One region of the Streptomyces sp. NPDC097129 genome, then DNA from elsewhere that is predicted to be linked to it. Evidence: riboswitches for the same ligand, from Rfam matches in the RefSeq annotation. Region 1 holds a riboswitch; each other region holds the start of a gene.
What was found. A riboswitch is a leader RNA that binds a small molecule or an ion and turns the genes downstream of it on or off. The one in region 1 is predicted to bind cobalamin.
Positions count from the first base shown of each region.

Region 2: linked by a shared signal. The riboswitch ahead of AC0B9F_RS35310 (cobalamin biosynthesis protein) and the one ahead of nicT (Nickel transporter NicT) in region 1 are both predicted to bind cobalamin.
Region 3: linked by a shared signal. The riboswitch ahead of AC0B9F_RS15150 (ribonucleoside-diphosphate reductase subunit alpha) and the one ahead of nicT (Nickel transporter NicT) in region 1 are both predicted to bind cobalamin.

Region 1 covers NZ_JBVOQE010000011.1:91,886-102,143, reverse strand. Annotated here, with positions in the region: gene thrS (threonine--tRNA ligase) at 1-613, shown strand, start outside; gene AC0B9F_RS28520 (nucleoside hydrolase) at 659-1,624, shown strand; gene nicT (Nickel transporter NicT) at 1,621-2,721, opposite strand; cobalamin riboswitch at 2,750-2,954, opposite strand; gene AC0B9F_RS28510 (ArsR/SmtB family transcription factor) at 3,033-3,392, shown strand; gene AC0B9F_RS28505 (glycoside hydrolase family 13 protein) at 3,430-5,121, shown strand; gene AC0B9F_RS28500 (DUF4142 domain-containing protein) at 5,137-5,847, opposite strand; gene dnaK (molecular chaperone DnaK) at 6,052-7,926, shown strand; gene AC0B9F_RS28490 (Ig-like domain-containing protein) at 8,103-8,822, shown strand; gene AC0B9F_RS28485 (DUF6445 family protein) at 8,947-9,609, shown strand; gene AC0B9F_RS28480 (ATP-binding protein) at 9,791-10,258, shown strand, end outside.
Region 2 covers NZ_JBVOQE010000019.1:50,641-60,898, forward strand. Annotated here, with positions in the region: gene AC0B9F_RS35290 (alpha/beta hydrolase) at 775-1,908, opposite strand; gene AC0B9F_RS35295 (class II aldolase/adducin family protein) at 2,046-2,825, opposite strand; gene AC0B9F_RS35300 (inorganic phosphate transporter) at 3,053-4,303, shown strand; gene AC0B9F_RS35305 (hypothetical protein) at 4,338-4,559, shown strand; cobalamin riboswitch at 4,757-4,922, shown strand; gene AC0B9F_RS35310 (cobalamin biosynthesis protein) at 5,029-5,970, shown strand; gene AC0B9F_RS35315 (cobyric acid synthase) at 5,967-7,475, shown strand; gene cobN (cobaltochelatase subunit CobN) at 7,472-10,258, shown strand, end outside.
Region 3 covers NZ_JBVOQE010000004.1:289,117-299,374, forward strand. Annotated here, with positions in the region: gene AC0B9F_RS15130 (GlxA family transcriptional regulator) at 1-627, opposite strand, end outside; gene AC0B9F_RS15135 (hypothetical protein) at 721-933, shown strand; gene AC0B9F_RS15140 (hypothetical protein) at 984-1,772, shown strand; gene AC0B9F_RS15145 (ribonucleotide-diphosphate reductase subunit beta) at 1,780-2,793, opposite strand; gene AC0B9F_RS15150 (ribonucleoside-diphosphate reductase subunit alpha) at 2,793-5,156, opposite strand; cobalamin riboswitch at 5,281-5,405, opposite strand; partial or broken gene AC0B9F_RS15155 (GNAT family N-acetyltransferase) at 5,458-5,676, opposite strand; gene mctP (monocarboxylate uptake permease MctP) at 5,870-7,498, opposite strand; gene AC0B9F_RS15165 (DUF3311 domain-containing protein) at 7,495-7,761, opposite strand; gene AC0B9F_RS15170 (GntR family transcriptional regulator) at 7,912-8,670, opposite strand; gene nagB (glucosamine-6-phosphate deaminase) at 8,907-9,692, opposite strand; gene AC0B9F_RS15180 (SDR family oxidoreductase) at 9,881-10,258, opposite strand, start outside.

The DNA of each region.
Region 1 (10,258 bases):
GTGGCGGCGGGCGACCGGCATGCTGCGGGAGGCGCTGGAGGGCGTCGTGTACGAGGAGGCCGCCGGGGAGGCCGCGTTCTACGGGCCGAAGATCGATGTGCAGGTGGCCGACGCGGCGGGGCGGGAGTCGACCCTGTCGACCGTGCAGATCGACCTCCATCAGCCGGAGCGGTTCGGCCTGTCGTACGTCGGCGCGGATGGGGGCCGGCACCGGCCGGTGATGGTGCACCGCAGTGTCATCGGCAGTGTCGAGCGGGTGGTCGCGCACCTGCTCGAACAGCACGGCGGCGCCTTTCCCGCCTGGCTGGCGCCCGTGCAGCTGGTCGTGCTGCCGGTGTCGGCGGAGCAGGAGGAGCGGGCCTGGGAGGTGGTGGAGCGGGCGCGGGCTGCCGGGGTGCGGGCCGAGGTCGAGGCGCAGGGGACTCTGGGGGCGCGGATCCGGCAGGCGCGGCTGGTGCCGTACCAGGCGGTGATCGGTGCCCGGGAGGACGCGGCCGGGGAGGTGTCGCTGCGGCTGCGGGACGGGCGGCGGGCGGGGCAGGTGCCCGTTGCGGAGCTGGTGCGGCGGGTGGCCGGGGTGGTCGCGGCGCGCGCTAAGGATCTGTGGGGCTGAGCGGCCGGGGCGCTTATCGTCGGGGGACGACGGAAGGAGCTCCTGGTGGCCAGTCATCCCATTCCCGTGATCATCGACTGCGATACCGGTGTCGACGACGCCCTCGCCCTGCTGTTCGCCGTACGCCATCCCGGTCTGGACCTGCGCGCGGTGACGTGTGTCGCCGGGAACACGGACGTGGACGGGGTCGTGCGCAACACGCTGACCGTGCTGGAGCAGGCGGGGGCGCCGCAGATCCCGGTGGGGCGGGGCGCCGAGCGGCCGTTGATCGAGCCGGTGCGGTCGGCCCGGCATGTGCACGGCCACGACGGCATGGGCGACCTGGGGCTGCCCGCGCCCGGCCGCCGGCCCGCCGACGTCGACGCGGTGACGCTGCTGCGCCGGGAGATCCTCGCCAGTGAGCGGCCGGTGACCCTGATCCCGACGGCGCCGCTGACGAACATCGCGCTGCTGCTGCGCACCCATCCGGAGGTCACCCGCAACATCGAGCGGATCGTCTTCATGGGCGGCGCGGTCGCCACCGGCAACGCCACGCCGGTCGCGGAGTTCAACGTCTGGCACGACCCGGAGGCCGCGGCGATCCTGCTGACCGCGGGGGTGCCGATCACCATGTACGGCCTGGACGTGTTCATGCGGGTCGTGGTGCCGGGCGGCGATGTGCACCGGATGCGGGCGAGCAGTGACCCCGGGACCCGGCTGGCCGGTGAGCTGCTGGCCCACCGGCCGACCACGCAGGGCGGCGAGCCCGAGGGCGAGGAGGCGGGCGGTCTCGGGGACGCGGGCGCGGTGTGCGCGGTCGCCGACCCGGCCGGGATCACGACGCGGCTGCTGCCGGTGGAGGTGTCGCTGGCCCCGGGCCCGGGCCGCGGTCAGACGGTCGTCGACCGGCGTCCGCGGCCCGGCGAGTCCGAGATCCACGAGGGCGCCCGCGAACATCCCTTGGTGGACGTGGCGTTGGAGGTCGACGTCGACCGCTACGTCAAGCTGTACCTGGAGACCGTCGCACGCTAGTCCGCCGCGGTGGGCGACCAGCGTTCCTCCACTTTGGCCAGCCTCCAGTACGTGAGCGCCGCCGCCCACACCAGGACGAACAGACCGACGATGAGGTAGCCGACGCTGTCGAGGTCGATCCCGGCGATCCAGCCGGTGACGCCGTCGTGCAGGCCGAACTTGTCGTGCAGCACGCCGACCAGCTCGATGGTGCCGATCACGAAGGCGACGGCGATGGACAGGCCGGTGATGGCGAGGTTGTAGAACACCTTGCGGACCGGGTTGGAGAACGCCCACTGGTAGGCGAAGTTCATGAACGTGCCGTCGAGGGTGTCGAACAGGCTCATCCCGGCGGCGAACAGCAGGGGCAGGCACAGCACCGCGTACCAGGGCAGCCCGGCGGCCGCGCCGGAGCCCGCCATCACCATCAGCGTGACCTCGGTGGCCGTGTCGAAGCCGAGGCCGAAGAGGAAGCCGAGCGGGTACATCTGGCCGGGGCGGGAGACCGACTTGGTGAGGCGGCCCAGGATGCGGTTCATGAACCCCCGCGCGTCCAGGTGCGCCTCGAGTTCCTGTTCGTCGTACGTCCCCGCGCGCATCTCCCGGAACACCTTCAGGATGCCCACGAGGGCGACCAGGTTGAGCGCGGCGATGAGGTACAGGAACGTGCCGGAGATCGTCGTGCCGAGGAAGCCGAGCACCTGGTGGGTGGCCGAGCCCTCGTTCATCACCTTCCCGGCGAGGGAGGTGCCGCCCGCGATCAGCAGGGCGAGCAGGACGACCACGCTGGAGTGGCCGAGCGCGAACCAGAAGCCCACGGACACCGGGCGTTTGCCGTCGGCCATCAGCTTGCGGGTGGTGTTGTCGATGGCGGCGATGTGGTCGGCGTCGAAGGCGTGCCGTACGCCCAGGGTGTAGGCGGTGACGCCGAGGCCGATGCCGAAGGCCTTCGTACCGACCTCGTAGTGGCCGGGTACGACGAGGAGGAAGAGGATTCCGAAGGCGACGACGTGCAGGGCGGCGATGACGGCCATCAGCCCGGCGGTCTTGACGGTGTCCTCCCGCCGCCACTTGAAGCCGGTCTTCGCGGTCGTCGGGGCAGGGTCGGGCAAGGTCATCCGGTCACGCTCCAGCACCTCGTGGATCACTTCGTGAGCTGCCGTGGCCGGTCTCCTGGCTTGGGGGTACCTCCCTTGGGGGAGGGGTGGTGCGTCCGCCGTCCCTGCCTTCCCGGTCGTAGGACCAGTGGCCCGGCGTGAGCCGGACGGGACGAGAACTCCCCGCATCACAGTGGCGAGGGCCGCGCCGGTTTCCCACCGGCTTCCCGAACACCACGGCCCGCCCACGGTAGGGGGGCCGAGGGTCTTCTGCATAGCTGCACAGGTGAGCAGGTATCGAAGATCACAACGGCGCGGGTCACAATGCACGCATGCACCTCGTGCCCCCCGACCGCGCCGATCGCCGCACCATCGACGGCCACCGCGTCTGTGACGCCATCGCCGCCATCGGCGACGCCGCCCACGTGCGTGCCTGGGCCGACCGCTTCTCCCTGCTCGCCGACCCCAACCGGCTCGCCCTTCTGCTCGCCCTGCACCGCACCGGCCCGCTCGCGGTGTCCGACCTGGCGATCGCGACCGGCATGAACGACCCGGCCGTGTCGCAGGCCCTGCGGCTGCTGCGGGCGGCCGGCACGGTGGCGGGCGAGAAGCAGGGCCGGGTGGTCCGCTACCGGGTGGTCGACGCGGACGTACAGACCCTGCTCGCGCAGTGCACCGCCGACGGGCCCTGACCCGCGCGCGCACGGGCACGTTCCCTTTCCGGGGGAAGTGGACAGTCATCTCACTGTCGTGCCCGCACCGGCGAAAGGAGACCGCGTGCCCGATCTCTCCTCCCGCGACCCCGACTGGTGGCGGCAGGCCGTCGTCTACCAGGTCTACCCCCGCAGCTTCGCCGACGCCGACGGCGACGGGCTCGGCGACCTGCGCGGGATCACCGGCCGTCTGACCCACCTCGCCGCGCTCGGCGCCGACGCGCTGTGGCTGAGCCCGTTCTACCCCTCCGAGCTCGCCGACGGCGGCTACGACGTCGCCGACCACCGCGCCGTCGACCCGCGCCTGGGCACCCTGGACGACTTCGGCGCGCTCGTCGCCGAGGCGCACCGGCTCGGCCTGAAGGTCGTCGTCGACATCGTCCCCAACCACACCTCGCACCGGCACGCCTGGTTCCAGGAGGCCCTGCGCGCCGGGCCCGGCTCGCGCGCCCGCGAGCGGTACGTCTTCCGCGACGGCCGCGGCGTCCACGGCGAACTGCCGCCCTCCGACTGGCAGTCGGTGTTCGGCGGCAGCGCCTGGGAGCGGGTGCCGGACGGGCAGTGGTACCTGCACCTGTTCGCCCGCGAGCAGCCCGACCTGAACTGGGCCGACGACGAGGTCCGAGCCGACCTGCGCACCACCCTGCGCTTCTGGGCCGACCGCGGCGTCGACGGCTTCCGCGTGGACGTCGCGCACGCCCTGGCCAAGGACCTCAGCGAGCCGCTGCGCGACCTCGGCGCGCCCGAACTGAGCGACGAGGCGGCCCTGGCGGTGCTGCCCGCGGGCAGTCATCCCTTCTACGACCGCGACGAGGTGCACGAGATCTACCGGGACTGGCGCCGCCTGCTCGACGCCTACTCCCCGCCCCGCGCGGCCATCGCCGAGGCGTGGGTGCCGGGAGAGCGCCGCGCGCTGTACGCCCGGCCGGACGAGCTGGGGCAGGCGTTCAACTTCGAGTACCTCCAGGCCCCGTGGGACGCGGACGCGCTGCGCGAGGTCATCACCACCTCGCTGGCGGGCGCGCGCGCCGTCGGCGCTTCGGCGACCTGGGTGCTGTCCAACCACGACGTCGTGCGGCACGCGTCCCGGCTGATGCTGCCGCCGGGCGCCGACGACAACGCCTGGCTGCTGTCCGGCGGCCGCGCGCCCCGGATCGACCCGGCGGCCGGTCTGCGCCGGGCCCGCGCGGCGACGCTGCTGATGCTGGCGCTGCCCGGCTCGGCGTACCTCTACCAGGGCGAGGAGCTGGGGCTGCCCGAGGTCGCCGAGCTGCCGGCCGAGGTGCTCCAGGACCCGATCTGGGAGCAGACGGGCCATGCCCGCAAGGGCCGCGACGGCTGCCGGGTGCCGCTGCCGTGGACGGTGAGCGGTCCGTCGTACGGCTTCGGGGCGGGTGGCGCCTGGCTGCCGCAGCCGCCGTCCTTCGCGTCGTACGCCGTGCAGGCGCAGGACGGCGTGGACGGCTCGACGCTGGAGCTGTACCGGGCCGCGCTGAAGCTGCGCCGCAAGCTGGCGCAGGACGAGGAGCTGCGGTGGGCCGAGGACGTCCCGGCCGGGGTGCTCGCCTTCGCCCGGTCGGAGGGCTGGCGGTGCGTCGCCAACTTGTCGGAGCGTGCGGTGCCGCTGCCGCACGGCGAGGTCCTGCTCGCCAGCACGCCGCTGGAGGACGGCCGGATCGGTCCGGACACCACGGTCTGGCTGGGTTAGGGCCGAACGACAGGTCTAGCGGACCGTCGGGGACGGGTCGCCGGGCAGGGGGACCGGGACGGACGTCGCGTTCGGCGGCGGGGTGAGGACCACCTGGGGCTGGCCGGCGGGCGGGGGCGGCGGGGTGACGTCGCTGGAGGGCAGCTTCGGCGGGGAGGTCTGCTGGAAGAGGGCCTGGTCGAAGTTGACCAGGCCGGTCTTCTCCATGACCGTCATGTGGTCGAGCACGGTGTCGTTGGCCTGGTCGGCCAGCGCGCGCACCAGGGTGTTCTTCGTCGTGGAGCGGATCTTCGCGATCGTGTTGAAGATCGAGCCGTGCGTGATGCGCAGGATGTTGGCGAAGTCGGAGTCGAACTGCCTGCCGCTGTCCGCGTTGAGGGTGGCGACGAAGCCCTGCTGCTGGGGGCTGGGCAGGTTGGGCAGCGTGATGTTCAGCATCGGCGCGACCCTGCGGCAGGTGGTGTCCAGGGCCGCGTGCCCGTCGATCAGGTGCCGCCCGGCGGTGAGGACCGCTTTGTCGGTGCTCTTCTTCAGGGCCATCTGGCCCACGGGGTACTCCCACAGGCCGGCCGCGCGCACCTTCACCACGAAGTCGCGGTCCGCCTCGGTGAGCGGTCCCCACTGGGTGTTGGCGATCACCCGTGAGGTGTCGCCGGCCACCGTGTTCATGCCGAGCATGGCGGGATAGGCGAGCGCAACGAGGGTCAGGCCGAGGGCTCCGCCCACGAAGAGGGTTCCCGTCGCGGTCCGCGAGAGTCGCACCATGCCTCCTGTCGTCGTCCGGTCGGACGCACAGGAGTACGCGGGGAAGCGCGGTTGTGTTCGGCGGGGCGCCGAAAATCTTCCTTGACGGCGGTCGGCCGGAGATTTATGCAGGAAGAGAGGTACGACCGCAGCCCCGGCATACGGCACCCGAGAAGGGAGAGCCCGATGGCGCGTTCGGTCGGAATCGATCTCGGCACGACGAACTCGGTGGTCGCGGTCCTGGAGGGCGGCGAGCCCACCGTCATCACCAACACGGAGGGCGCCCGCACCACCCCGTCCGTCGTCGCCTTCGCCAAGAACGGCGAGGTGCTCGTCGGGGAGGTCGCGAAACGGCAGGCCGTGACGAACGTGGAGCGCACGGTCCGGTCCGTGAAACGGCATGTGGGCGACCACACCTGGCGCTTCCCGGAGAGCGGCGGCATCGACGGCAAGCGGTACACCGCGCAGGAGGTCTCCGCGCGGGTGCTGCAGAAACTCAAGCGGGACGCGGAGGCGTACCTGGGGGAGGACGTCACCGACGCCGTGATCACCGTGCCGGCGTACTTCGACGACGCCCAGCGGCAGGCCACGAAGGAGGCCGGGGAGATCGCCGGGCTGAACGTCCTGCGGATCGTCAACGAGCCGACGGCGGCGGCGCTGGCGTACGGGCTGGACAAGGGCAACGACCAGACGGTGCTCGTCTTCGACCTCGGCGGCGGCACGTTCGACGTGTCGCTGCTGGAGATGGGGGACGGTGTCATCGAGGTCAAGGCGACCAACGGCGACACGCGTCTCGGGGGCGACGACTGGGACCAGCGGGTCGTCGACCACCTCGTCACCGGCTTCAAGAACCACTACGGCGTCGACCTGTCGAAGGACAAGATGGCCGTGCAGCGGCTGCGGGAGGCCGCGGAGAAGGCGAAGATCGAGCTGTCCTCGTCGACGGAGACGACGGTCAACCTGCCCTACGTCACCGCCTCCGCGCAGGGGCCGCTGCACCTGGAGGAGAAGCTGACGCGGGCGCAGTTCGAGCAGCTGACGGCGGATCTGCTGCAGCGCTGCAAGGGGCCGTTCCAGAACGCGGTGCGGGACGCGGGGATCTCCGTCGAGGGCATCGACCATGTGGTGCTGGTCGGCGGGTCCACGCGGATGCCGGCCGTGACGGAGCTGGTGAAGGAGCTGACGGGCAAGGACCCGCACAAGGGCGTCAACCCCGACGAGGTCGTGGCGGTGGGGGCGTCGCTGCAGGCCGGGGTGCTCAAGGGGGAGGTCAAGGACGTCCTGCTGCTCGACGTCACCCCGTTGTCGCTCGGCATCGAGACCAAGGGCGGCATCATGACCCGGCTCATCGAGCGCAACACGACGATCCCCACGCGGCGGGCGGAGATCTTCACGACCGCGGAGGACAACCAGCCGTCGGTGACGATCCAGGTCTACCAGGGGGAGCGGGAGATCGCGGCGTACAACAAGAAGCTCGGCATGTTCGAGCTGACCGGTCTGCCGCCCGCGCCGCGGGGCATCCCGCAGATCGAGGTGGCGTTCGACATCGACGCCAACGGGATCATGCACGTCTTCGCGAAGGACCTCGGGACGGGCCGGGAGCAGAAGATGACCGTCACCGGGGGCTCCGCGCTGCCGAGGGACGACATCGACCGCATGGTGCGGGAGGCCGAACAGCACGCGGAGGAGGACCGGAGCCGGCGGGAGGCGGCGGAGACCCGCAACCAGGGGGAGCAGCTCGTCTACCGGACGGAGCAGCTGATCCGGGACAACCCGGAGAGCATCCCGGCGGACGTCCGGCGGGAGACGGAGGAGGCGCTGGCCGAGCTGAAGGAGACGCTGAAGGGGGAGGACACGGGCGCGATCCGCTCCGCGGTGGAGAAGGCGGCTCAGGCGGCGCAGAAGATCGGTACGGCGATGTACGAACGGGGGCGGGGCGCCTCCGGCGGGCAGGGGGCGTCCGGCGGGCAGGGTGAGGGTGCGGGTGCCTCCGGCGGGAAAGCCGACGACGACGTGGTGGATGCGGAGATCGTGGACGACGACAAGCGGGATGCGGGTTGAGGGGGTCGGTCGTCTGCGGGTTTCGTAGTGGCTGGTCGCGCAGTTCCCCGCGCCCCTGAAGGCCGGCTGCCGTTGCTGTCACTCCCATGGGTGCACCGGCGCGGCATGTTGTCCTCTGCGACCCGACAATCGGCGTGGGGGGTCGACACCCGTTCGTTCAGGGAGATCGCGCCACCATGAGACGCCCCCTCGCTTCGCTGGGCTGCTGCGCAGCTCTCGTTCTGACCGTCCTCGTCCAGTCGCCCGCCGGGGCCCGGGAGCGCGAGCTGTGGGGCTCGGTGACCATCGTTCCCGGCCGGCAGGGGCTGCTGGAGGTCGCCGGATACGGCGGTCCGGCCCTCGGCGCCGGGTCCCGGCTGACGCTGACCGTGGCGGAGCCGGCCGTGGTGACCGGTACGCCGCTGGCCGACGGCGGGTACCGGGGGGCCGTCGCCGCCGACGGCGGCACCGGCAGTTACACGTTCACCGGCACCGCCGGGGGCGGCCCGTGGACCGGCCGGACGTTCCCGTTCGTGCTGTCCGTGCCCGCGGGCGCCGTGCCGGGGACCCGGCTGAGCGCCTGCGCGATGGTCGTCACCGACGCCGGCGGCGCCCGCCGGGACGAGGGGTCCTGCACCGTCACCGTGGGGCTGCCCGAGCCGACGCTGTCGCAGCCGCTGGCCGGTGTCCCGCTCGACGCGCGGCCGCGGACCGCCGGGACCGCCTATCCGGGCGCCCAGGTCAGCGTCCGGGACGAGAACGAGGACGAGGTGTGCTCCACGACCGCCGCCGCCGACGGCACCTGGTCGTGCGTGCCCGGAACCGACCTGCCGGCCGGCGCCGGGCGGCTGCAGGCCACGGCCACCTTCAACGGGGTCAGCGCGGCCAGCGAGCAGATCCGCATCACCGTGACGTAAGGGCCGGTAAGGGGCCGTAACGGCCTTGCGGGACAACCGTGTTGGCGAAAGATTGACCTTTCATCGGGAGAGTTGACTCTTCCCCGGGCGAGTCCATAGCGGGGCCGCACCTAGATTCGGCCGCATGTCCGTGCCGCTCCCCGTCCTGCCGTATCGCAAGCCCACCAAGGGCCGCGACTACTGGGTCTTCGACGACGTCCTGCCCGATCCCGACGCCGTGCGGGAGCGCGTGCTGCGCACGGACGACTGGGTCAAGGGGTATCCGTACACCTCCGAGAGCTGGCCCGGGCTGCGCACCATGCCCGGTCTGGAACCCGGGGAGCTGGCCGTGGTCGAGAACCTCGTGCGGCGGGCGACCGGGGCGAAGGAGCTGTGGGTGCAGCGGGCGCCGGGCGGCGGCACCCTCAACCACAACTGTGTGCAGGTCGTGGGGGAGGGCGAGAGCGAGCCGAGGCCGCACACCGACTCCCGGGCGCTGTGCCGGTACGCCGCCGTGCTCTACCTCAATCCGGCGGTGCCGAAGGGCTGCGGTACCGCCTTCTACCGGCAGTCCCTGCCCGGCGGGCGGCTCGGCGGGAACGTCGTGCAGGCGCCGCACACCAATCTCGTCCAGGCCCTCGGGACGCGGTTCGTCGCACCGGACGCCTTCGAGGAGGACGTGACGGTTCCGCACCGGTACAACCGGCTGCTGCTCTACCACGCCAACCTCGTGCACAGCGCGACCGGCTACCACGGCCTCTCGCTGGAGGAGAAGCGCATGACGGCGGTGTTCTTCTGGATGGCCTGACGTCCACCTCGGACGCCTCCTCACCCCTCGGACGGCTGTACGGGCGGCATTACCGCTGCGGGTGATACCTAGGGCCGGCGCGTCCTCCGACCGGGCGGTGTACGGACGTGCGCCATTCACGCTGCGCATCCGTGTCCCTACGCTGTGACGAGTTCCGGCAGCAGGTCCGCACGGGGGTCGTATGGGATTCGGATTCGGTCAGCGGCGCGGTGGTCAACTCCCCGCCGAGGTCACCGGCTTCGTCGGCCGCGCGCGGGAACTCATCGCGCTGCGCGAGGCGTTGTCCCAGGAGCGGCTCGTCACGCTGGTCGGGCCCGGCGGCGTCGGCAAGAGCCGTACGGCGCTGCGGGCGGCCGGGGAGGCGGCCGCGCGGTACGCGGACGGGGTGCGGCTCGTGGAGCTGTCGGCGCTGCACGACGCCGAGCTGGTCCCGGCGACGCTCGCCGGGGTGCTGGAGCTGCCCGAGCAGTCCGGCATGAGCGCGCTGGACGCGGTCGTGGAGCATCTGCGCGGCCGGCGGATGCTGGTCGTCCTGGACACCTGCGAGCATCTGCTCGACGCGTGCGCCACGCTCTGCGACATCCTGCTGCGCGAGGCGCCCGGGCTGAGCGTGCTCGCCACCAGCCGTCAGCCGCTGGACGTGCCCGGC
Region 2 (10,258 bases), on a different contig from region 1:
CGCGCCCGTCGGCGGCCGGACAGCGGCGGCACGGCTCGGAAACCGGTGGACGGCGGTGTCGGCGTCGCCACGCGAGACCGCCTGCGCAGGCCCCGCCGCGGCGACCACCGCGGCGCGAGTGACACCACGGGGCGTCTGCGCGCGGGACCGCCACTCCGCGAGGCGAGGCCGACACCCAGGCACGTCGCCGCGAGCCCGGGGCCAGGTCCCGACCGCGCATCCCCCGGCGGCCGGACAGCGGCGACACGGGCACTGCTCCGACGGCGACGGGTGGCCGAGGCGGCGGAGCACCACTCGCCTGGGGGCCACGCCACCTCGCCGAGCGGCGACAGGCCGTCGGGAGATCCCGGGCCTGCGGCGGCTCCGCCGGTCGCAAGGCGGCGTGCTCTGCCACGGGACGGGCGCCCACCGGCGATCCGCCCGACCGGCGCTGCAAGGCGCAGCGGGCTCGCCCGCGCGGGCGCCCGTCCCCGCGCATGGCAGCCGTTCGCCGGCGTGAGTCGGCAAGCCGCCCGGCAGGGGGCCACGCCGGCGTCAGTCGACGATCCGCCCCGACCGGTGCTGCAAGGCGCGGCGGCTCGCCCGCGCGGGCGCCCGTCCCGGCGCATGGCTGCCGTTGGCCGGCGTGAGGCGGCGAGCCGCTCGGCAGGGGAACCGTGACCGGCGGCGGGCCGGGCACGGGCTTCCGTGCCGGGGGCGGGGCCCCGGTGGCGGCCGTGTCGGCGCCGGATAGCGCCGTGCCCCCGTCGGGCGTCTCATCGCCACGCGGCGGGGTCACATCAGTGGGGTCATGAAGCGGCGGAGTGCTTCCTCGTAGGACTCGGGGTCGGCGTTCCACATCGCTCCGTGGGGAGCGTGGGCGACCGTGTGCAGGGCGACCAGGTCGGGGCGGCGTTCGGCGAAGCGGCGGGAGAAGCGCCAGGGGGCCACCGTGTCGCCGGGGCCGTGGACGATCAGCGTCGGCACCGACAGGCCGTCGGCGTCCGCGGTGATGGTGCCGTCGGCGGGGCCGTCCTGCAGTCCGGTGCGGCCCTGCGCGGCGCGCACCGCGAGCGGCAGCAGCGCGCCCGGTGTGCGCCGGGCCAGGGCGAGGGCGCGCAGTGTGGTCGGCCAGCTGAGCACCGGGGAGTCCAGCACGAGCCCGGAGACGTGCTCCCGCATGCCCGAGAGTTCGGCCGCGCGCAGCGCCATCGTGGCGCCGGTGGACCAGCCGTACAGGACGACCCGGCGGGCGCCATAGCGCACGGCGTAGCGGATCGCGGCGTCCACGTCGCGCCACTCGGTCTCGCCGAGGTGGTTCAGGCCGTCCGGGGGGCGGGGGGCGCCCAGGTCGCCGCGGTAGGCGAGGGCGAGCACGGGCAGGCGCAGCCGGTTCAGCATGCCCATGACGTTCAGGGGGAGCTCGCGGGTCGTGCCGAGACCGTGCACGGCGATCACCCACGTGTCCCGGGCGGCGGGCACGAACCAGGCGGGCAGGGAGCCGAGTTCCCCGGGCACGTCGACGTCGGCGTGTTCCAGGCCGATGGCGGCCCGGGGGTCGCCGACGTGGAGGTTGGCGGTGAGCCACACCTTGTCGCCTGGTTCCAGCGTCCCGTGGGTGACGCGTTCCAGGCGCCGTACGACGGTGTCCGCGGTGTGCTCGGCGGAGTCCAGGACCTGGCCGACGACCGCATGGCTGCCGTCGCCGGCGAGGCCGTACGTGCCGGGGCGCAGGGCGGCCAGGTCGCGGGTGAGCGCGATCCGGCCGGCGGCCGTGGCGTGGACGGTGAGCCGGGGCTCGGTCGGCAGCGGCCGGCCCGGGGGCGCCTTGAGCGCGGCGTCGCTGGCCAGTCGGCCGGCGACCACGGCCGCGGCCCCGGCACCCATCACGGCGGTGACGGCAGCGGCCGTCGCTTTGACAGTGCGCACGACATTCAGTTTCCCGGCGGTGTCCGTCCCAAGCCACCGGAAGCACATCCGGGGAACCGAGGGGGGCGACATCCGGGGAACCGAGCCGGGCGTCACGCGGGGGAAGGCCCCCGGCGGCCGGCCTCACGCGGCCGCCGTCACTCCCGCTGCCCGTAGCCCCGCAGCCGCTCCCCCACCTCCGTCAGCTGCTCCTCGCTCAGCAGGCTGGGGGCGAGGCCCGGGACGGAGGCCGCCGTGAGCCACAGGCGGCACATCCACTCCAGCTGGGCGGTGCGGTCGTAGGCCTGGTCGAGGGTGGCGCCGTAGGTGATCGTGCCGTGGTTCCGCAGGAGGCAGCCCGTGCGGCCGGCCAGGGCCCGCAGCATGTTCTCGGCCAGTTCCCTCGTGCCGTATGCCGCGTAGGGGGCGACCCGGACGGGGCCGCCGAGGGCCGCTGCCATGTAGTGGACGAGGGGGAGTTCCGGCACGAGCGTGGAGACCGCCGTGGCGTGGACGGCGTGCGTGTGCACCACGGCCCGGGCGTCCGTGGTGCGGTAGACGGCGAGGTGCATCGGCAGCTCGCTCGTCGGCACCAGCGTGCCGCGCACCTGGCGGCCGTCGAGGCCGACCGCCGTCAGGTCCCGCGGCCGCAGCCGGTCGTAGGGCACGCCCGACGGAGTGACCAGCACCAGGTCGCCGACGCGCACCGAGACGTTCCCGGAGGTGCCGACGACCAGCCCGTCGGCGACGGTCCGGCGCGCCGCGGCGACCAGATCCGCCCAGGCCCGGGCCTCCCGCTCGCCCGCGTCCCCCTCGCCCGCCTCCCGCTCGCCCGCCTCCCGATCGGCCGCCTCCCGATCGGGAGCCTGACGCTCACCGGCCGCCTCCCCCTCGCCGCCCGTCCGTCCGTCCTGCCGCTCCCGCCACTGCTCCGTCATGCCGCGATCCTGCCAGCCCGGGGTGACCGAAATCTCTTCCCCGGGCCCGCGAGCGGCCGCGACGGCCCGCGCCGGGCACGCGGGCCGTGTGCCGCCCGGGCCGGGGCGGTGGAACGGAGCAGCGGCCCCCTCTTTCCGACATCGGGACGCCCGGCTCAGTTCACCTTCCGTTCACCCGGGTTACCTACGTTCGACCCGCCAATGACTTCGAACGAATGCCTGGGTAAATGGAAAGCTTCTCGCTGATCCTCGCGATTGTGGTGGTCACTGCTCTCGCGTTCGATTTCACGAACGGTTTCCACGACACCGCCAACGCGATGGCCACCACCATCTCGACCGGCGCGCTGCGGCCCAAGATCGCCGTGGCCATGTCCGCCGCCCTCAACCTCGTGGGCGCCTTCCTCTCCGTGGAGGTCGCCAACACGATCTCCAAGGGTCTCGTCGACGAGAGCGGCATCCGTCCCGAGGTCATCTTCGCCGCCCTGGTCGGCGCGATCCTCTGGAACCTGCTGACCTGGCTCGTGGGCCTGCCCTCCAGCTCCTCGCACGCCCTCATGGGCGGTCTGATCGGCGCCACCGTCGCCTCGGCCGGCTTCGGCGCCGTCCACGGCGACGTGCTCGTCACCAAGGTGCTGCTGCCCGCGGTCGCCGCCCCCGTCGTGGCCGGCGTCGCGGCGATGGTCGCGACCCGCCTGTCGTACACGCTCGGCAAGAAGGCCGACGGCAAGGCCGCCGCGAAGGGCTACCGGGCCGGCCAGATCGCCTCCGCGGGCCTGGTCTCGCTCGCCCACGGCACCAACGACGCGCAGAAGACGATGGGCATCATCACCCTGGCCCTGGTCGCCGGCGGCGCCATCGCGCCCGACTCCGACCCGCCCACCTGGGTGATCCTCTCCGCCGGCCTGGCCATCGCGCTCGGCACCTACATCGGCGGCTGGCGCATCATCCGCACCATGGGCAAGGGCCTGACGGACATGCAGCCGCAGCAGGGCTTCGCCGCCCAGACCAGCGCGGCCACCGCCATCCTCGCCTCCTCCCACCTCGGCTTCTCGCTGTCCACCACGCACGTCGTCTCCGGCTCCGTGATGGGCGCGGGCGTGGGCCGCAAGGGCGGTGTGGTGCGCTGGTCGACCGCGACCCGGATGCTCGTCGCCTGGGTGCTGACCCTGCCGGCCGCCGCGCTGGTCGGCGCGCTCGCCGAGTACGTCACCGGCTTCGGCGCCTGGGGCACCGCGCTGGTCGCCGTCTTCCTGGTGGCCTCCAGCTTCGGCATCTGGAAGCTCTCCCGCCGCGAGGTGGTCGACCACACGAACGTCAACGCCGTGGAGGAGGAGCCGGCCGGCGTGGTCACCACCGCGATCGCCGCCGTGACCCCGCCCCCGGCGGCCGGCCCGGCCGGCACGGACGACCTGATGACCACCATCCCCTCCCCCGAGCAGCCGGCCACCGCGAACCCGGCCCCGGCCCCGGCCGCCTGACCGCCGCCACCGGGTACGAAGGAAGAGAAGCAGCATGAAGATCGACTGGGCGGCCCTCGGTTCCGTCTTCGGTGTCAGCCTCGGGGTCACCGTGGGCCTGGTGACCCTGTTCACCCTCGGCATCATGGGCCTGTCCCGCCGCGAGCGGGTCCAGGCCCAGGGCGGCTCGGCCGCCCTCACGCTCACCGGCGCGTACGCCTGCTTCGCGGCGTGCGCGGCGGCGGTGGCGTACGGCATCAGCCTGATCGTCGCCTGACCGGCCACACCACAAGGACGCGGGGTGCCACACCGGCACCCCGCGTTTTGCCGTGCGACCGGGCACGTCGCCGCCGTGCGACCGGGCACGTCGCCGCCGTGTCACCGGGCAGGTCGCCGCCGTGTGACCGGGCACGTCGCCGCCGTGTGACCGGGCAGGTCACCCCTGTGTGGGCCTGCCCACACTCCTCCGCCCCAGGTCAAGGGCAAGTTGACGGTCCCCGAACAGCCGTGGTGGACTGCCGGAGCCAAGTTTGCGGCGTGCAGGAGAGGAAGCCGGTGGAAGTCCGGCGCGGTCCCGCCACTGTCACCGGGGTGAGCAACCCCGGGAGCCAGGAACTCTCACCGCCGATCTCCTTCGAACCAGGGCGCGGACACCCTGAGTGAGGACAAGACGCCATGCGCGGCTGCCGGTTGAGGACCACGCCCATCAGCGACGCCCAGCCCGACCCCACGGCCGGCTGAGCCCGATGCGAGCCGAACGCGTCTTCGCGTACGGCGCCGCCGCCGGCCTCCTCGGCGACCTCCTCCTCGGTGATCCGCGCCGCGGGCACCCGGTCGCCGTGTTCGGACGGGCCGCGGGCGCCGTCGAGCGCGCCCTGTGGCGCGACCACCGCGGCTGGGGCGCCCTGCACACCGCCGTCTGCGCCGGTGGCGCCGCCGCCCTCGGGGCCGTCGCCGCCCGCTCCGTGCGCCGCTCCCCCGCCGCCTCGATCGCGCTGACCGCCGCCGCCACCTGGTCCGTGGTCGGCGGTACCTCCCTCGCGCGTGAGGCCCGCGCGATCGGGCGCGCGCTGGAAGCCGGGGACGTGGAGGCGGCGCGGGCCCGGCTGCCCCATCTGTGCGGCCGGGACCCGCAGGCGCTGGACGCCGACGGGATCGCCCGGGCCGTGGTCGAGTCGGTCGCCGAGAACACCTCCGACGCCGTCGTGGGCGCGCTGGTGTGGGGCGCCGTCGGCTCGGTGCCGGGGCTGCTCGGGTTCCGGGCCGTCAACACCCTGGACGCGATGGTCGGTCACAAGTCGCCGCGGCTGCGGCGCTTCGGCTGGGCCGCCGCCCGCCTCGACGACGTGGCCGGCTGGCCGGGCGCCCGGCTGACCGCCGTCCTCGCCGCGCTCACCGGCCCGGACCGGCGCGGCGCCGTACGGGCCTGGCGGGCGGACGCGGCGAAGCACCCGAGCCCCAACGCGGGCCCCGTGGAGGCCTCCTTCGCGGGCGCGCTCGGCGTGCGGCTGGGCGGCACCCTCTCCTACGGCGGGCGCGTCGAGCACCGGCCGGTGCTGAACGCGCAGGGACGCGCCGTCGGGACCCAGGACATCGCCCGGGCGGTACGGCTGTCCCGGCGCGTGAGCTGGCTTGCGCTCGGCGTGTGCGCGGGCGCACGCCTCATCGGGAAGGGGCGTGAACGATGAACGGTGGTCTCCTCGTCGCCGGCACCACCTCCGACGCGGGCAAGAGCGTCGTGACCGCCGGGATCTGCCGGTGGCTGGTGCGGCAGGGCGTGAAGGTGGCGCCCTTCAAGGCGCAGAACATGTCCCTCAACTCCTTCGTCACCCGCGAGGGCGCCGAGATCGGGCGGGCGCAGGCCATGCAGGCCCAGGCGTGCCGGACCGAGCCGACCGCGCTGATGAACCCGGTGCTGCTCAAGCCCGGTGGCGAGCAGAGCAGCCAGGTGGTGCTGCTGGGCAAGCCGGTGGGCGAGCTGAGCGCGCGCGGCTACCACGGCGGGCGGCAGCAGAAGCTGCTCGGCACGGTCCTGGAGTGCCTGGCCGAGTTGCGGGGCACGTATGACGCGGTGATCTGCGAGGGGGCGGGCTCACCGGCGGAGATCAATCTGCGCCGGACCGACATCGTGAACATGGGCATCGCGCGGGGTGCGCGGCTGCCCGTGCTCGTCGTCGGCGACATCGACCGCGGGGGCGTCTTCGCGTCCTTCTTCGGCACGCTCGCCCTGCTCTCGCCGGAGGACCAGGAGCTGGTCGCCGGGTTCCTGGTGAACAAGTTCCGCGGTGACGTCTCGCTGCTGGAGCCTGGCCTGGACATGCTGCACGGCCTCACCGGACGCCACACCTACGGCGTGCTGCCGTTCCGGCACGGGCTCGGCATCGACGAGGAGGACGGCCTGCGGGTGTCCCTGCGCGGCACCGTCCGCGAGTCGGCCGTCTCCCCGCCCGTCGGCGAGGACGTGCTGCGGGTCGCCGTCTGCGCGATCCCGCTGATGTCCAACTTCACCGACGTGGACGCGCTGGCCGCCGAACCGGGCGTCGTGGTGCGGTTCGTGGACCGGCCGGAGGAGCTGGCCGACGCGGATCTCGTGGTGGTGCCGGGCACGCGCGGGACCGTACGCGCTCTTCAGTGGCTGCGGGAGCGCGGACTTGCCGGCGCCCTGAAGCGCAGGGCCGCCGAAGGCCGCCCCGTCCTCGGCATCTGCGGCGGTTTCCAGGTCCTCGGCGAGCACATCGAGGACGACGTCGAGTCGCGCGCCGGCGCGGTCGACGGGCTCGGCGTCCTGCCCGTGCGCGTGCGGTTCGCCCGCGAGAAGACCCTGACCCGGCCGGCCGGGGAGGCCCTCGGCGAGCGGGTCGACGGGTACGAGATCCACCACGGGGTGGCTACGGTCGAGGGCGGCGACCCCTTCCTCGACGGCTGCCGCGTCGGCCAGACCTGGGGCACCCACTGGCACGGCTCGCTGGAGTCGGACGGCTTCCGCCGCGCCTTCCTGCGGGAGGTGGCCGCCGCCGCGGGCCGCCGGTTCGTGCCCGCGCCGGACACCTCCTTCGCCGCGCTGCGCGAGGAGCAGCTCGACCGGCTCGGCGACCTGATCGAACAGCACGCGGACACGGACGCGCTGTGGCGGCTCATCGAGTCCGGCGCGCCACAAGGACTGCCTTTCATTCCACCGGGAGCGCCCGCATGAGCACAGTGTTGTTGTTGTCGACCGCCGACACGGATCTCCTGGCGGCCCGGGCCTCCGGCGCGGACTACCGGATCGGCAACCCCACCCGCGTCGACGTCGCCGCCGAACTGCCGGGCCTGCTCGACGGCGCGGACCTCGCCGTCGTCCGCCTGCTCGGCGGCAAGCGGGCCTGGGAGGACGGCCTCGCCGCGCTGAAGGCGTCCGGCGTGCCGACCGTACTGCTGGGCGGCGAGGCCGTCCCGGACGCCGAGCTGATGGCCGAGTCGAGCGTGCCGGCCGGCGTGGTCGCTCAGGCGCTGCGCTACCTGGTCGAGGGCGGCCCGGCGAACCTGCTGGAGTTGTCGCGGTTCCTGTCGGACACCGTGCTGCTGACCGGTGAGGGCTTCGAGGAGCCGCACAAGATGCCGGAGTTCGGCGTCCACGGCTCGTACGCGCTGGAGGACGGGCGTCCGACCGTCGGGGTGCTCTTCTACCGCGCCCACGAACTGAGCGGCAACACCGCCTTCGTGGACACCCTGTGCGAGGCGATCGAGGCGCAGGGCGCCAACGCGCTGCCCGTGTACTGCGGTTCGCTGCGCGGCGCGGACGCCGGGCTGTACGAACTCCTGACGCGGGCCGACGCCCTGGTCGCCACCGTGCTCGCGGCCGGCGGCACGCACGCCTCGCAGGCGTCGGCGGGCGGCGACGAGGAGGCCTGGGACATCGGCGCGCTCGCCGACCTCGACGTCCCCGTGCTGCAGGGGCTCTGCCTGACCTCGTCGAAGAGCGCCTGGGAGGAGTCCGACGCGGCCCTGTCCCCCATGGACGCGGCGATGCAGGTGGCGATCCCGGAGTTCGACGGCCGGCTGATCACCGTGCCGTTCTCCTTCAAGGAGCAGGGCCCGGACGACGTCCCGGTGTACGTCGCCGACCTCGGGCGAGCGGCGCGGGTCGCCGGGATCGCTGTGCGGCACGCCCGGCTGAAGCACAAGCCGAACGCCGAGAAGAAGATCGCGCTGGTCTTCACCGCCTACCCGACCAAGCACTCCCGCGTCGGCAACGCGGTCGGTCTGGACACGCCCGCGTCGGCGGTGCGGGTGCTGGACGCGCTCCGCGACGCCGGATACGCGCTGACCGAGTACCCCTGCGGCGGCGACGAGCTGATCCACCGGCTCATCGCGGCCGGCGGTCACGACGTCGAATGGCTCACCGAGGAACAGCTGGCCGCCGCGCCCGCACGGGTGCCGCTGGCCGACTACCGGGCGTGGTTCGAGAAGCTGGACCCCGACCTCAGGGACGCCATGCTTCAGGCGTGGGGCGAGCCGCCGGGCAGCCTGTACGTCGACGGCGACGACATCGTGCTGGCCTCCCTGCAGTTCGGGAACGTCGTCGTGATGATCCAGCCGCCGCGCGGCTTCGGCGAGAACCCGATCGCGATCTACCACGATCCGGACATGCCGCCGTCCCACCACTACATGGCGGCCTACCGCTGGCTGGAGAACGGCTTCGGCGCGGACGCGATCGTGCACATGGGCAAGCACGGCACGATGGAGTGGCTGCCGGGCAAGGGACTCGGCCTGTCGGGCGGGTGCGCCCCGGACGCCGTCCTCGGCGACCTGCCGCTGATCTACCCGTTCATCGTCAACGACCCCGGCGAGGGCACCCAGGCCAAGCGGCGCGGTCACGCCACGGTGGTCGACCACCTCGTACCGCCGATGGCGCGCGCCGACACCTACGGCGACCTGGCGAAGCTGGAGCAGCTGCTCGACGAGTACGCGCTGGTGTCCGACCTGGACCCGGCGAAGGCGCCGGCCGTCCGCGCGCAGATCTGGACGCTGGTGAAGGCGGCCGAGCTGCACCACGACCTGCATGTGGACGAGCAGCCGGACGACGAGACGTTCGACGAGTTCGTCATGCACATCGACGGCTATCTGTGCGAGATCAAGGACGTGCAGATCCGCGACGGCCTGCACATCCTGGGCGGCGGGCCGGTCGCCGAACCGCGCGTCAACCTGGTGCTGGCCGTGCTGCGCGCGTCGCAGGTGTGGGGCGGGCAGGCGAACGCGCTGCCGGGTCTGCGGGCCGCGTTGGCCTCGTATTTCGGGCTGGTCGAGAAGGAGCTGCTGGCCGAGCCGGGCGCCGCGGTGAAGGCGCCGGTGGAGCTGACGGACCTGGTGGACGGCCCGGCGCGGACGGCCGCCGACGCGATCGACCTGCTGGAGCAGCTGTGCCGGCGGATCGCGGAGGGCATGGAGGCGCGGGCGTGGGACCGGGCGGCCGTGCCGGAGGTCCTGCGCGACGCGCTCGACGCCGAACTCCCCGATGCGACCGCCGTGCTGGAGTTCGCCTGTGACGAGGTCGTGCCGCGGCTCGCCCGTACGACCGACGAGATCGGGCACATCCTGAAGGCGCTGAACGGCGGGTACGTCCCGGCCGGGCCGTCCGGTTCGCCCACCCGCGGTCTGGTCAACGTGCTGCCGACCGGCCGGAACTTCTACTCGGTCGACCCCAAGGCGATCCCGTCGCGGCTGAGCTGGGAGGTCGGGCAGTCGCTCGCCGACTCCCTGGTGCAGCGCTACCTCCAGGACACGGGCGCGTACCCGCAGTCCGTCGGCCTCACGGTGTGGGGCACCTCGGCGATGCGCACGCAGGGAGACGACATCGCCGAGATCCTGGCGCTGCTGGGCTGCCGCCCCGTCTGGGACGACGCCTCGCGCCGCGTGACCGGCTTCGAGGTGGTGCCCCCGGAGGAGCTGGGCCGGCCGCGCATCGACGTCACGGTCCGTATCTCCGGCTTCTTCCGG
Region 3 (10,258 bases), on a different contig from region 1:
CGCGGGCAGCGGGCGCTCGATGTACTGCGCCTGCCCGCCGTCCCGGTGCGGCGGCACGACCATGCGCCGGGCGATCTTGTTGGCCACCTCCGGCCCCTGCTCCTTGCGCACCAGGTGCAGACAGGCGTCGATGCCGGCGGCGGTGCCGGCCGAGGTGATCACCGGGTCCTCGTCGACGTAGAGCACGTCCGGTTCGACGACCGCCCGCGGGTACTGCCGGCGCAGCTCCTCGGCGTGGTGCCAGTGCACCGTGCAGCGCCGCCCGTGCAGCAGTCCGGCGGCGCCCAGCACGAACACGCCGGAACACACGCTCAGCACCCGCGACCCGCGCTCCACCGCCCGGACCAGGGCGTCCAGCAGCGCCGGCGGATAGATGCGGTGCGTGAAGTCGTCGCCGGCCGGGACGGCGATCAGATCGGCCTCCTCCAGCCGGTCTAGGCCGTACGGCGTGGACATGGTCAGCCCGCCGACGTGCGTGCCCAGCGTCGGGCCCTCGGCGGAGACGACCGCGAAGTCGTACACGGGCAGTCCGTCGTCGCTGCGGTCGAGCCCGAAGATCTCGCACACGACGCCGAGTTCGAAGGGGTGCGCTCCGTCGAGCAGGACCGCGGCCACGTTCTTCAGCATGCCGCCAGTGTGCCTCACCGGTGGCAGTAATTCGAGGGTCTGCGGCAGTGCTGCCACTCACCGTAAGGAGCGTCCCGCGCGAGAGTGGTGTCCATGAACGGAAACCAGATCGAAGGCCTGATCGGAATGCTCTTCACCCTCGGGATCCTGGTCCTGCTGATCCTGCCGTCCGCGCTCGGCGTCCTGCGCGACCGCCGCATGGACCGGCAGATCAAGGAGGCCGCGAGCCCCGCTCCCCGCGGGCAGACCCCCCGCCGGACCACCCCGCGCCTCCAGGCACACCGCACTGTCCGACCCCGCGTGTAACCTCCCGCTCACGCAGTCGATCACGGTGATCGAGCGCAGGGGAGGGAAACATGAGCAACGGCATCCGGCGAAGAGCGGCCTGGGCCACGGCGAGCGGCGCCGCGGCCCTCGTGCTGCTCACCGCGACCGGCGCCCACGCCGAGGGGCGGGGAGACATCCGGGTGGTGGGGGCCGTCGTCAACGGCGGTCACCCCGTGGGCGTCGGGACCGCGAAGGAGATCACGTTCCCGGTCGTCCTCACCGTCCGGGACAACTCCGGGGTGAAGGGCGTCAGCCGCGTCAGCACGATGAACGTGTCGAACGCCTACGGCTTCATCGAGTGGTACGGCACGACCTGCGCGAAGAAGTCGGCGACCACCTCGGTGTGCACGGCCACCATGAAGGCCACCCCCTCCTGGATGCCGGCCGGCGACGACATCGACACCAACCGCGTCGCCGGCCTCTGGCAGGTCAATGCCACCGTCAACGCCAACGACGGCGACTACTGGATCTCCCAGAACATCGCCCGCTACTCCGTCAAGCGGGCCACGACGCTCACGGCCGACGCCGCGCCCGAGCCTGTGCGCAAGGGCGGCAGGCTGACCGTCACCGGCACGCTCAGCCGGGCGAACTGGGAGAGCCTGAAGTACCAGGGCTACGCCGGGCAGCAGGTCCAGCTCCAGTTCCGCAAGGCCGGCACCACCCGCTACACCACGGTCAGGACCGTGACGACGGGCAGCACCGGCCGGCTCAGCACCACCGTCACCGCCTCCGCGGCCGGCGACTGGCGCTGGTACTACCCCGGCACGTCGGCCACCATGCTCGCCGTGTCGCCCGGAGACTTTGTGACCCTGAAGTAGCCGCGGCTCAGAAGTCCTCGTCCAGGTCGACGGTGCCCTCCACCGCGACCTGGTACGCCGACGGGCGCCGCTCGAAGAAGTTGGTCAGCTCCTGAACGCCCTGCAACTCCATGAAGGAGAAGGGGTTCTGCGAGCCGTACACCGGGGCGAAGCCGAGGCGGGTGAGACGCTGGTCGGCGACGCACTCCAGGTACTGCCGCATCGAGTCGGTGTTCATGCCCGGCAGGCCGTCCCCGCACAGGTCGCGCGCGAACTGCAGCTCGGCCTCCACGGCTTCCCTCAGCATGTCGGTGACCTGCTGCCCGAGCTCCTCGTCGAAGAGGTCCGGCTCCTCCTTGCGGACGGTGTCGACCACGTCGAAGGCGAACGACATGTGCATCGTCTCGTCGCGGAACACCCAGTTGGTGCCGGTGGCCAGACCGTGCAGCAGGCCCCGGCTGCGGAACCAGTAGACGTAGGCGAAGGCGCCGTAGAAGAACAGGCCCTCGATGCACGCGGCGAAGCAGATGAGGTTGAGCAGGAAGCGGCGCCGGTCCGCCCTGGACTCCAGGCGCTCCAGCTTCTCGACCTCGTTGATCCACTTGAAGCAGAAGCCGGCCTTCTCCCGGATGGACGGGATGTTCTCCACCGCGTCGAAGGCGGCCGCGCGGTCGTCCGGGTCGGGCAGATAGGTGTCCAGCAGCGTCAGATAGAACTGGACGTGCACGGCCTCCTCGAAGAGCTGCCGCGACAGGTACAGACGCGCCTCGGGGGAGTTGATGTGCTTGTACAGCGTCAGCACCAGGTTGTTCGCGACGATCGAGTCACCCGTCGCGAAGAACGCCACCAGCCGGCCGATGAGGTGCTGCTCCTTCGGCGTCAGCTTCGCGAGGTCGGCGACGTCCGAGTGGAGGTCGACCTCCTCCACGGTCCAGGTGTTCTTGATCGCGTCCCGGTAGCGCTCGTAGAAGTCGGGGTAGCGCATGGGGCGCAGGGTCAGTTCGAAGCCCGGGTCGAGGAGGTTGGTGTTACGGGTACTCATTACTGGCAGGCCTCGCAGGACTCGGGGTTTTCCAGGGAGCAGGCGACGGCGTCTTCGGGGGCCGCCTGCTGGACGGGGACGGGGACGGTGGCCTGCGCCTGGGCGGCGCGGGCGATGCGCGTCGCGGGGCGCGAACGCAGGTAGTACGTCGTCTTCAGCCCGGACTTCCAGGCGTAGGCGTACATCGAGGAGAGCTTGCCGATCGTCGGCGTCTCCAGGAAGAGGTTGAGGGACTGGGCCTGGTCGAGGAACGGGGTCCGTGCCGCCGCCATGTCGATCAGACCGCGCTGCGGGATCTCCCACGCCGTGCGGTACAGCCGCCGGACGTCCTCGGGGATCCAGGCGAAGTCCTGCACCGAGCCGCTCGACTCGCGCAGCGCCTCACGGGTGCGGGCGTCCCACACCCCCAGCTTCTTCAGCTCGGCGACCAGGTAGGTGTTCACCTGGAGGAACTCGCCGGACAGCGTCTCGCGCTTGAACAGGTTCGACACCTGCGGCTCGACGCACTCGTACACGCCCGCGATGGAGGCGATGGTGGCGGTCGGCGCGATGGCCAGCAGCAGGCTGTTGCGCATGCCGGTCCCGGCGATCCGGGCCCGCAGCGCCGCCCAGCGCTCCGGCCAGGTCAGCTGCACGTCGTAGTGGTCGGGGTGCAGCACACCCCGCGCGGTGCGGGTCTTCTCCCAGGCCGGCAGCGGACCGTTGCGCTCGGCGAGGTCGGCGGACGCCTCGTACGCGGCGAGCATGATGCGCTCGGCGATCCGCGTGGAGAGCGCCTTGGCCTCGGGGGAGTCGAACGGCAGCCGCAGCTTGAAGAAGACGTCCTGCAGGCCCATCGCGCCCAGGCCCACCGGACGCCACTTGGCGTTGGAACGGCCCGCCTGCTCGGTCGGGTAGAAGTTGATGTCGACGACGCGGTCGAGGAAGGTGACGGCGGTGCGGACGGTGGCGTCCAGCCGCTCCCAGTCGATGTCGTCGCCGTCCACGAAGGCGCCGAGGTTGACCGAGCCGAGGTTGCATACCGCCGTCTCGCTGTCGTCCGTCACCTCCAGGATCTCCGTGCACAGGTTGGAGGAGTGCACGACGTGACCGGGCAGCGCGGTCTGGTTGGCGGTGCGGTTGGCGGCGTCCTTGAAGGTCATCCAGCCGTTGCCGGTCTGCGCGAGGGTGCGCATCATGCGGCCGTACAGCTCACGGGCCGGCAGCGTCTTCTTCGCCAGGCCCGCGTCCTCCGCCTTGCGGTACGCGGCGTCGAACTCCTCGCCCCACAGGTCCACCAGCTCCGGCACGTCCGACGGCGAGAACAGCGACCACTGCGCGTCGGCGCCCACCCGGCGCATGAACTCGTCCGGGATCCAGTGCGCGAGGTTCAGGTTGTGCGTACGGCGGGCGTCCTCACCGGTGTTGTCCCGCAGCTCCAGGAACTCCTCGATGTCGGAGTGCCAGGTCTCCAGGTACACCGCGGCCGCGCCCTTGCGCCGGCCGCCCTGGTTCACCGCGGCGACCGAGGCGTCCAGCGTCTTCAGGAACGGCACGATGCCGTTGGAGTGCCCGTTCGTACCGCGGATCAGCGAACCGCGGCCGCGGATACGGGAGTACGACAGGCCGATGCCGCCGGCGTGCTTGGAGAGCCGGGCGACCTGGTGGTAGCGGTCGTAGAGGGAGTCCAGCTCGTCCAGCGGGGAGTCGAGGAGGTAGCAGGACGACATCTGGGGATGCCGGGTGCCGGAGTTGAACAGGGTGGGGGAGGAGGGCAGGTAGTCGAGGCGGCTCATCAGCCCGTAGAGCGCCGCGACCTCGTCGACGGAGCGGCGGGTGTCGTCCTCGGCGAGTCCGGCGGCCACGCGCAGCAGGAAGTGCTGGGGCGTCTCGATCACCTTGCGGGTGATCGGGTGCCGCAGCAGGTAACGGCTGTGGAGCGTGCGCAGGCCGAAGTAGCCGAACCGGTCGTCGGCGGTGGTGTCGACGAGGGCGTCGAGGCGGTCCGCGTGCAGCGTCACGAACGCGGCGGTGCGGTCGGCGACGAGACCCTCGCGGTGGCCGACGGCGACCGACCCGGTGAACGACGTGACGCCCTGCGAGGCGGCCTCCGCGCGGATGGCGAGCGTGAGCAGGCGGGCGGCGAGCTTCGAGTAGGCGGGGTCCTCGGAGATGAGTCCGGCGGCGGCCTCCGTGGCCAGCTCCCGCAGCTCCGCCTCGTCGGCGTGCGCCGACCGGCCGCGCAGCGCGGCGGCGGCGACCCGGCCGGGGTCGGTGTCGGGGAGGTCGGCGGTCAGCTCGGTCAGGGTGCGCAGCAGCGCGGCACCGGGACCGTCCTGCTCCGGCTCGGTGGCTGAGGCCGGATCGGCTGGCGCGATGGTCACGTGGGGCTCTCCCTCGCTCGGCACTTGGGCCTCGGCGAGGGCAGGGGGCAGCACACGAGCGCACGCGGCGTCGCGTCCACCGGCCCATTCCGCGAGGCCCGGACGTCGGAGCACGCCGGCCGGGTGGCCGGGTGCGCTGTGGGCAGGTCCTCGGACTGAACCGGCGTGCGCGAAGCACGCAAGTACACCGTTGCGGGACAGTTCCGGATTCGCACCGGATTCCCCTGCGGCGACAGCGAGCATGAGCATACATCTAGTGCCGGGCTGTCGTCTCACCCCCAGATGTTGTGTCCCGTCGGCTTCACAGCGTCAGCTCGTAGGTGAGCAGGGTGATGTCGTCGAGCTCCGGGAGGGGATTCCAGTCCCGTTCGGGCGTACGGACGAAGCCCAGGCGTGCGTAGATGCGGTGCGCGGTGCGCATGGTCCGCTGGGTCGACAGGACGATCCGCCCGCAGCCGCCGACGGCCCGGGCCCGCTCGACGCAGGCCCGCACGAGCGCCTCGCCGACACCGTGCGCCTGCGGCCGGTGCCGGTGAGGGCGTCGTCCTCCTACGGCGGGCGCGGGTCACCCCCGGCCGGTCGTCCGCGAAGGGAGTCCCTACGACAGCGGGCCGCCGTGGCATCTGCCTCCGGCGGCCCGCTGCGGGTTGCCCCGTGGTTGCTCGCGCAGTTCCCCGCGCCCCTTCGGGGCGCGCTTCAGTGACCGGCGTGCGTCAGTGGCCCGCGCCCGCCGTGGCCGGGGGGAGTTCGGTCTGGACGCCCGGGTCGCCGGCGTCCGCCGTGTAGTCCTCCGGGCTGGTCTCGTCGACGCCCTCGGGGGCCTTCACGGCCTTCAGAACGAGCGTGAGGACCACGGTCACCGCGACGTTCAGCACGAACGCCGTCAGGCCGATGTAGCCGATCTCGCCGATGCCGGGGATCTCCTTCGCGGAGCCGCCGAAGTGCTTCTGCGTCGGCGAGGCCACCCCGTACGCGGCCAGCGTGCCGTAGGCCATGCCGACCGCCCAGCCCGCCAGCAGCGCCCAGCGGTGGAACCAGCGCGTGAACAGACCGCCGACCAGGGAGGGGAAGGTCTGCAGGATCCAGATGCCGCCCAGCAGCTGGAAGTTGATGGCGACCGTCTTGTCCATGGTGAGGACGAAGACCAGCGCGCCCACCTTCACCAGCAGGGACACGATCTTGGAGACCTGGGCCTCCTGCTTCGGCGTGGCGTCCTGCTTGATGAAGTCCTTGTAGATGTTGCGCGTGAACAGGTTCGCCGCCGCGATCGACATGATCGCCGCCGGGACCAGCGCGCCGATGCCGATCGCCGCGAACGCGATGCCCGCGAACCAGTCCGGGAACATGTCCTCGAACAGCTGCGGAATGGCCAGCTGGCCGTTCTGCACCTTGACGCCGGCCGCGATCGCCATGAACCCGAGCAGCGCGAGCAGGCCCAGCATCAGGGAGTACAGCGGCAGGATCGTGGTGTTGCGCCGGATCACCTCACGGCTTCTGGACGACAGCGTCGCGGTGATCGAGTGCGGGTACATGAACAGCGCCAGCGCGGAGCCGAGCGCCAGCGTCGCGTACGTCCACTGGCCGGCCTCCCCCGGGGCGAGGGCACCGCGCGGCTTGCCGGTGGCCGGGTTGACCTGGCTGAACGCGTGGCCCGCCTTGGCGAAGATGTCGTCGAACCCGCCCAGCTTGATGGGGATGTAGATGATCGCCACCGCGATGACGATGTAGATCAGCGCGTCCTTCACGAACGCGATCAGCGCGGGCGCCCGCAGACCGGAGGAGTAGGTGTACGCCGCCAGCACGCCGAACGCGATCAGCAGCGGCAGGTCCTTGACGAACCAGTTCGTGTTCTCGCCACCGCCGACGCCCATCACGTCCAGCACGGCCTGGATGCCGACGAGCTGGAGCGCGATGTACGGCATCGTCGCGAGGATGCCGGTCAGCGCCACCGCCAGCGACAGCCCCTTGGAGCCGAAGCGGCCGCGCACGAAGTCCGAGGTCGTCACGTACCCGTGCTTGTGCGACACCGACCACAGCCGGGGCAGGAACGTGAAGATCAGCGGGTAGACGAGGATCGTGTACGGCACCGCGAAGAAGCCGGACGCCCCCGCCGCGTAGATCGCCGCCGGCACGGCGACGAACGTGTACGCCGTGTACAGGTCGCCGCCGAGCAGGAACCAGGTGATCCAGGTGCCGAACGACCGTCCGCCCAGGCCCCATTCGTCGAGGCTGTGCTCGTTCTCGGCCTTGCGCCAGCGCGCGGCCAGGAAGCCCAGCACGGTGACGAGCAGGAAGAAGAAGATGAAGACGCCGAGCGCGACGCCGTTCACGCCGTCCTTCACTTGTCCGCACCGCCCTTCTGGGAGACACGGGCGCGCTGGTCACGGCGCCACAGCTGGTAGGCGAGCACCGTCAGCGCCGTGGAGATGATCACCCACAGCATCTGGTACCAGTAGAAGAACGGGATCCCGATGAACGCCGGATCCACCTTGGCGTAACTCCCGACCCACAGCATCGCCACGAAGGGCGCGACAAGGCAGAGGGCGATGACGACGCGCACGGGCGTCACCGTCGCCGGTCTGGACACATCTGGCGCATTCGACATCGCGCGGTTCCGTCCCCTCACTGATCACCTGTGCAATGCGCAGGAAATCTAGGTCAGGTGCAGCAGGAACGGAACCCCTCGTCCGCATAACGGGCGTTGACGGCCTGGACCGTTATCCGACCGCGACCCGGCGGGGTGTGACGGGCCGTCCTACGGGCGCTTCAGACGGGCCACGAACTTGTAGCGGTCCCCCCGGTACACCGACCGCACCCACTCCACCGGCTCGCCCTGCCGGTCGAAGGAGTGCCGGGAGAGCATCAGCATCGGCAGGCCGACGTCGGTGCCGAGCAGGCCGGCCTCGCGCGGGGTGGCCAGCGAGGTCTCGATGGTCTCCTCGGCCTCGGCGAGGTGGATGTCGTAGACCTCGGCGAGCGCGGTGTACAGGGACGTGTACTTCACCAGGGAGCGGCGCAGCGCCGGGAAGCGCTTGGCCGAGAGGTGGGTGGTCTCTATGGCCATCGGCTCGCCGTTGGCCATGCGCAGCCGCTCGATGCGCAGGACCCGGCCGCCGGCGGTGATGTCGAGCAGGTCGGCGAGCCGGTCGTCGGCGGTGATGTAGCCGACGTCGAGCAGCTGCGAGGTGGGCTCCAGGCCCTGGGCGCGCATGTCCTCGGTGTACGACGTCAGCTGCAGCGCCTGCGACACCTTCGGCTTGGCGACGAACGTGCCCTTGCCCTGGATGCGCTCCAGCCGGCCCTCGACCACCAGCTCCTGCAGCGCCTGGCGGACGGTCGTGCGCGAGGTGTCGAACTCCGCCGCGAGCGTCCGCTCCGGCGGGACCGGGGTGCCGGGCGGCATGGTCTCGGTCATGTCGAGCAGGTGCTTCTTCAGGCGGTAGTACTTGGGCACGCGCGCGGTACGGACGGTGGCGCCACTGTCGTTCTCCGCACTGCTGACGTCGGTGCTCATGCTCTGCCTTCCCGGCTCCGGGTGCCGAAGCGGCCGACACGCCATCGGCCGCGGGCTCACATCGTGGCACGGCTTGGTGCGCGGTGACCTCGGTGGGCGGCCCCGCACGCTCCGTGATCTCCTCTGTATACCGTCGGGGCCCCTGCTGGTCTAGTCCAGCGAGGCGGCTCATGCACCTGGCCCCGAGCCGGCCCCGGCCCCCGAGCCGGCCCGCGCCCGGCCCGCGTCCGGTCCGGTCAGATGCCCTGCCACTCCGGCTTGTTCGCGTACGTGTGCCGGAAGTAGTCCGCCAGCTTCAGCTTGGACGCGGCGGCGTCGTCCACGACCACCGTCGCGTGCGGGTGCAGCTGCAACGCGGAGGCCGGGCAGACGGCCGCGACCGGGCCCTCGACGGTCGCGGCCACCGCGTCCGCCTTGCCCTCGCCCGTGGCCAGCAGGACCAGGTGACGGGCCTCCAGGATGGTGCCGATGCCCTGCGTGATGACGTGGTGCGGCACCTGGTCGATGTCGCCGTCGAAGAAGCGCGCGTTGTCCACCCGGGTCTGCTCGGTCAGCGTCTTGATCCGCGTACGGGAGGCCAGCGAGGAGCACGGCTCGTTGAACCCGATGTGCCCGTCGGTGCCGATCCCGAGGAGCTGGAGGTCCACCCCGCCGGCCCCGGCCAGCGCCCTGTCGTACGCCTCGCACGCCGCCTGCACGTCCTCGGCGGTGCCGTCCGGACCCAGGAACCGCTCCATGCCGATGCCGAGCGGCTCCAGCACCTCGCGTCGCAGCACCGAGCGGTAGGACTCGGGGTGTTCGGCGGGCAGCCCCACGTACTCGTCGAGCTGGGCGACCCGGGCCCGGGCGGTGTCCGCGGCGCCGGAGCGCACCTTCGTCTCCAGCGCCCGGTAGATGGGCAGCGGGGTCGAGCCCGTGGCGACGCCGAGCAGGGCGTCGGGCTTGCGCCGCAGCAGCTGCGCCAGGGCCTCGGCGATGAGCTCGCCGCCCGCCTCGGCGTCCGGGACGATGACAACTTCCACGCTGGCCTGCCGTTTCGAAGAGGGGACTCGGGGAGGGACCGGGGGGCCGGGACCGGGGGAGGCACTGGGTGACCCGCCGGGGGCCCGGTGCCCGGAATCGGGCAATGTGGTTTAGACCAATCTAACAGAGCCTGGTGCCCCTTTCCCAGGGTCTGCGCACCACTGCCCGCCCGCCACCGCCCCGGCCTCTAGTGCAGGCCCAGCAGCGTCCCCCCGGTGGCGTCAAGGTGCTGGCCGGTGACCCAGCGGGAGTCGGGCGAGGCCAGGAACGCCACGACGCCGGCCACGTCGGACACGGTGCCGACGCGCCCGAAGACGGAGACGGCCTCGGCGTGCCCGCGCAGCCCCGGATCGGAGAGCACCGCACTCGTCAGGTCCGTCTCGACGAACCCCGGCCCGACAGCGTTGACGGTGATGCCGCGCGGCGCCAGCTCCACCGCGAGGGATCTGGTCAGCGCCGTGACCGCGCCCTTGGCCATGTGGGTCGCGGCGATGCCCGGAATGCCGAGGTGGGTCGCCGCCGTGACGTTGATGATCCTGCCCTGATCGCGCAGCCGGTCCAGCCC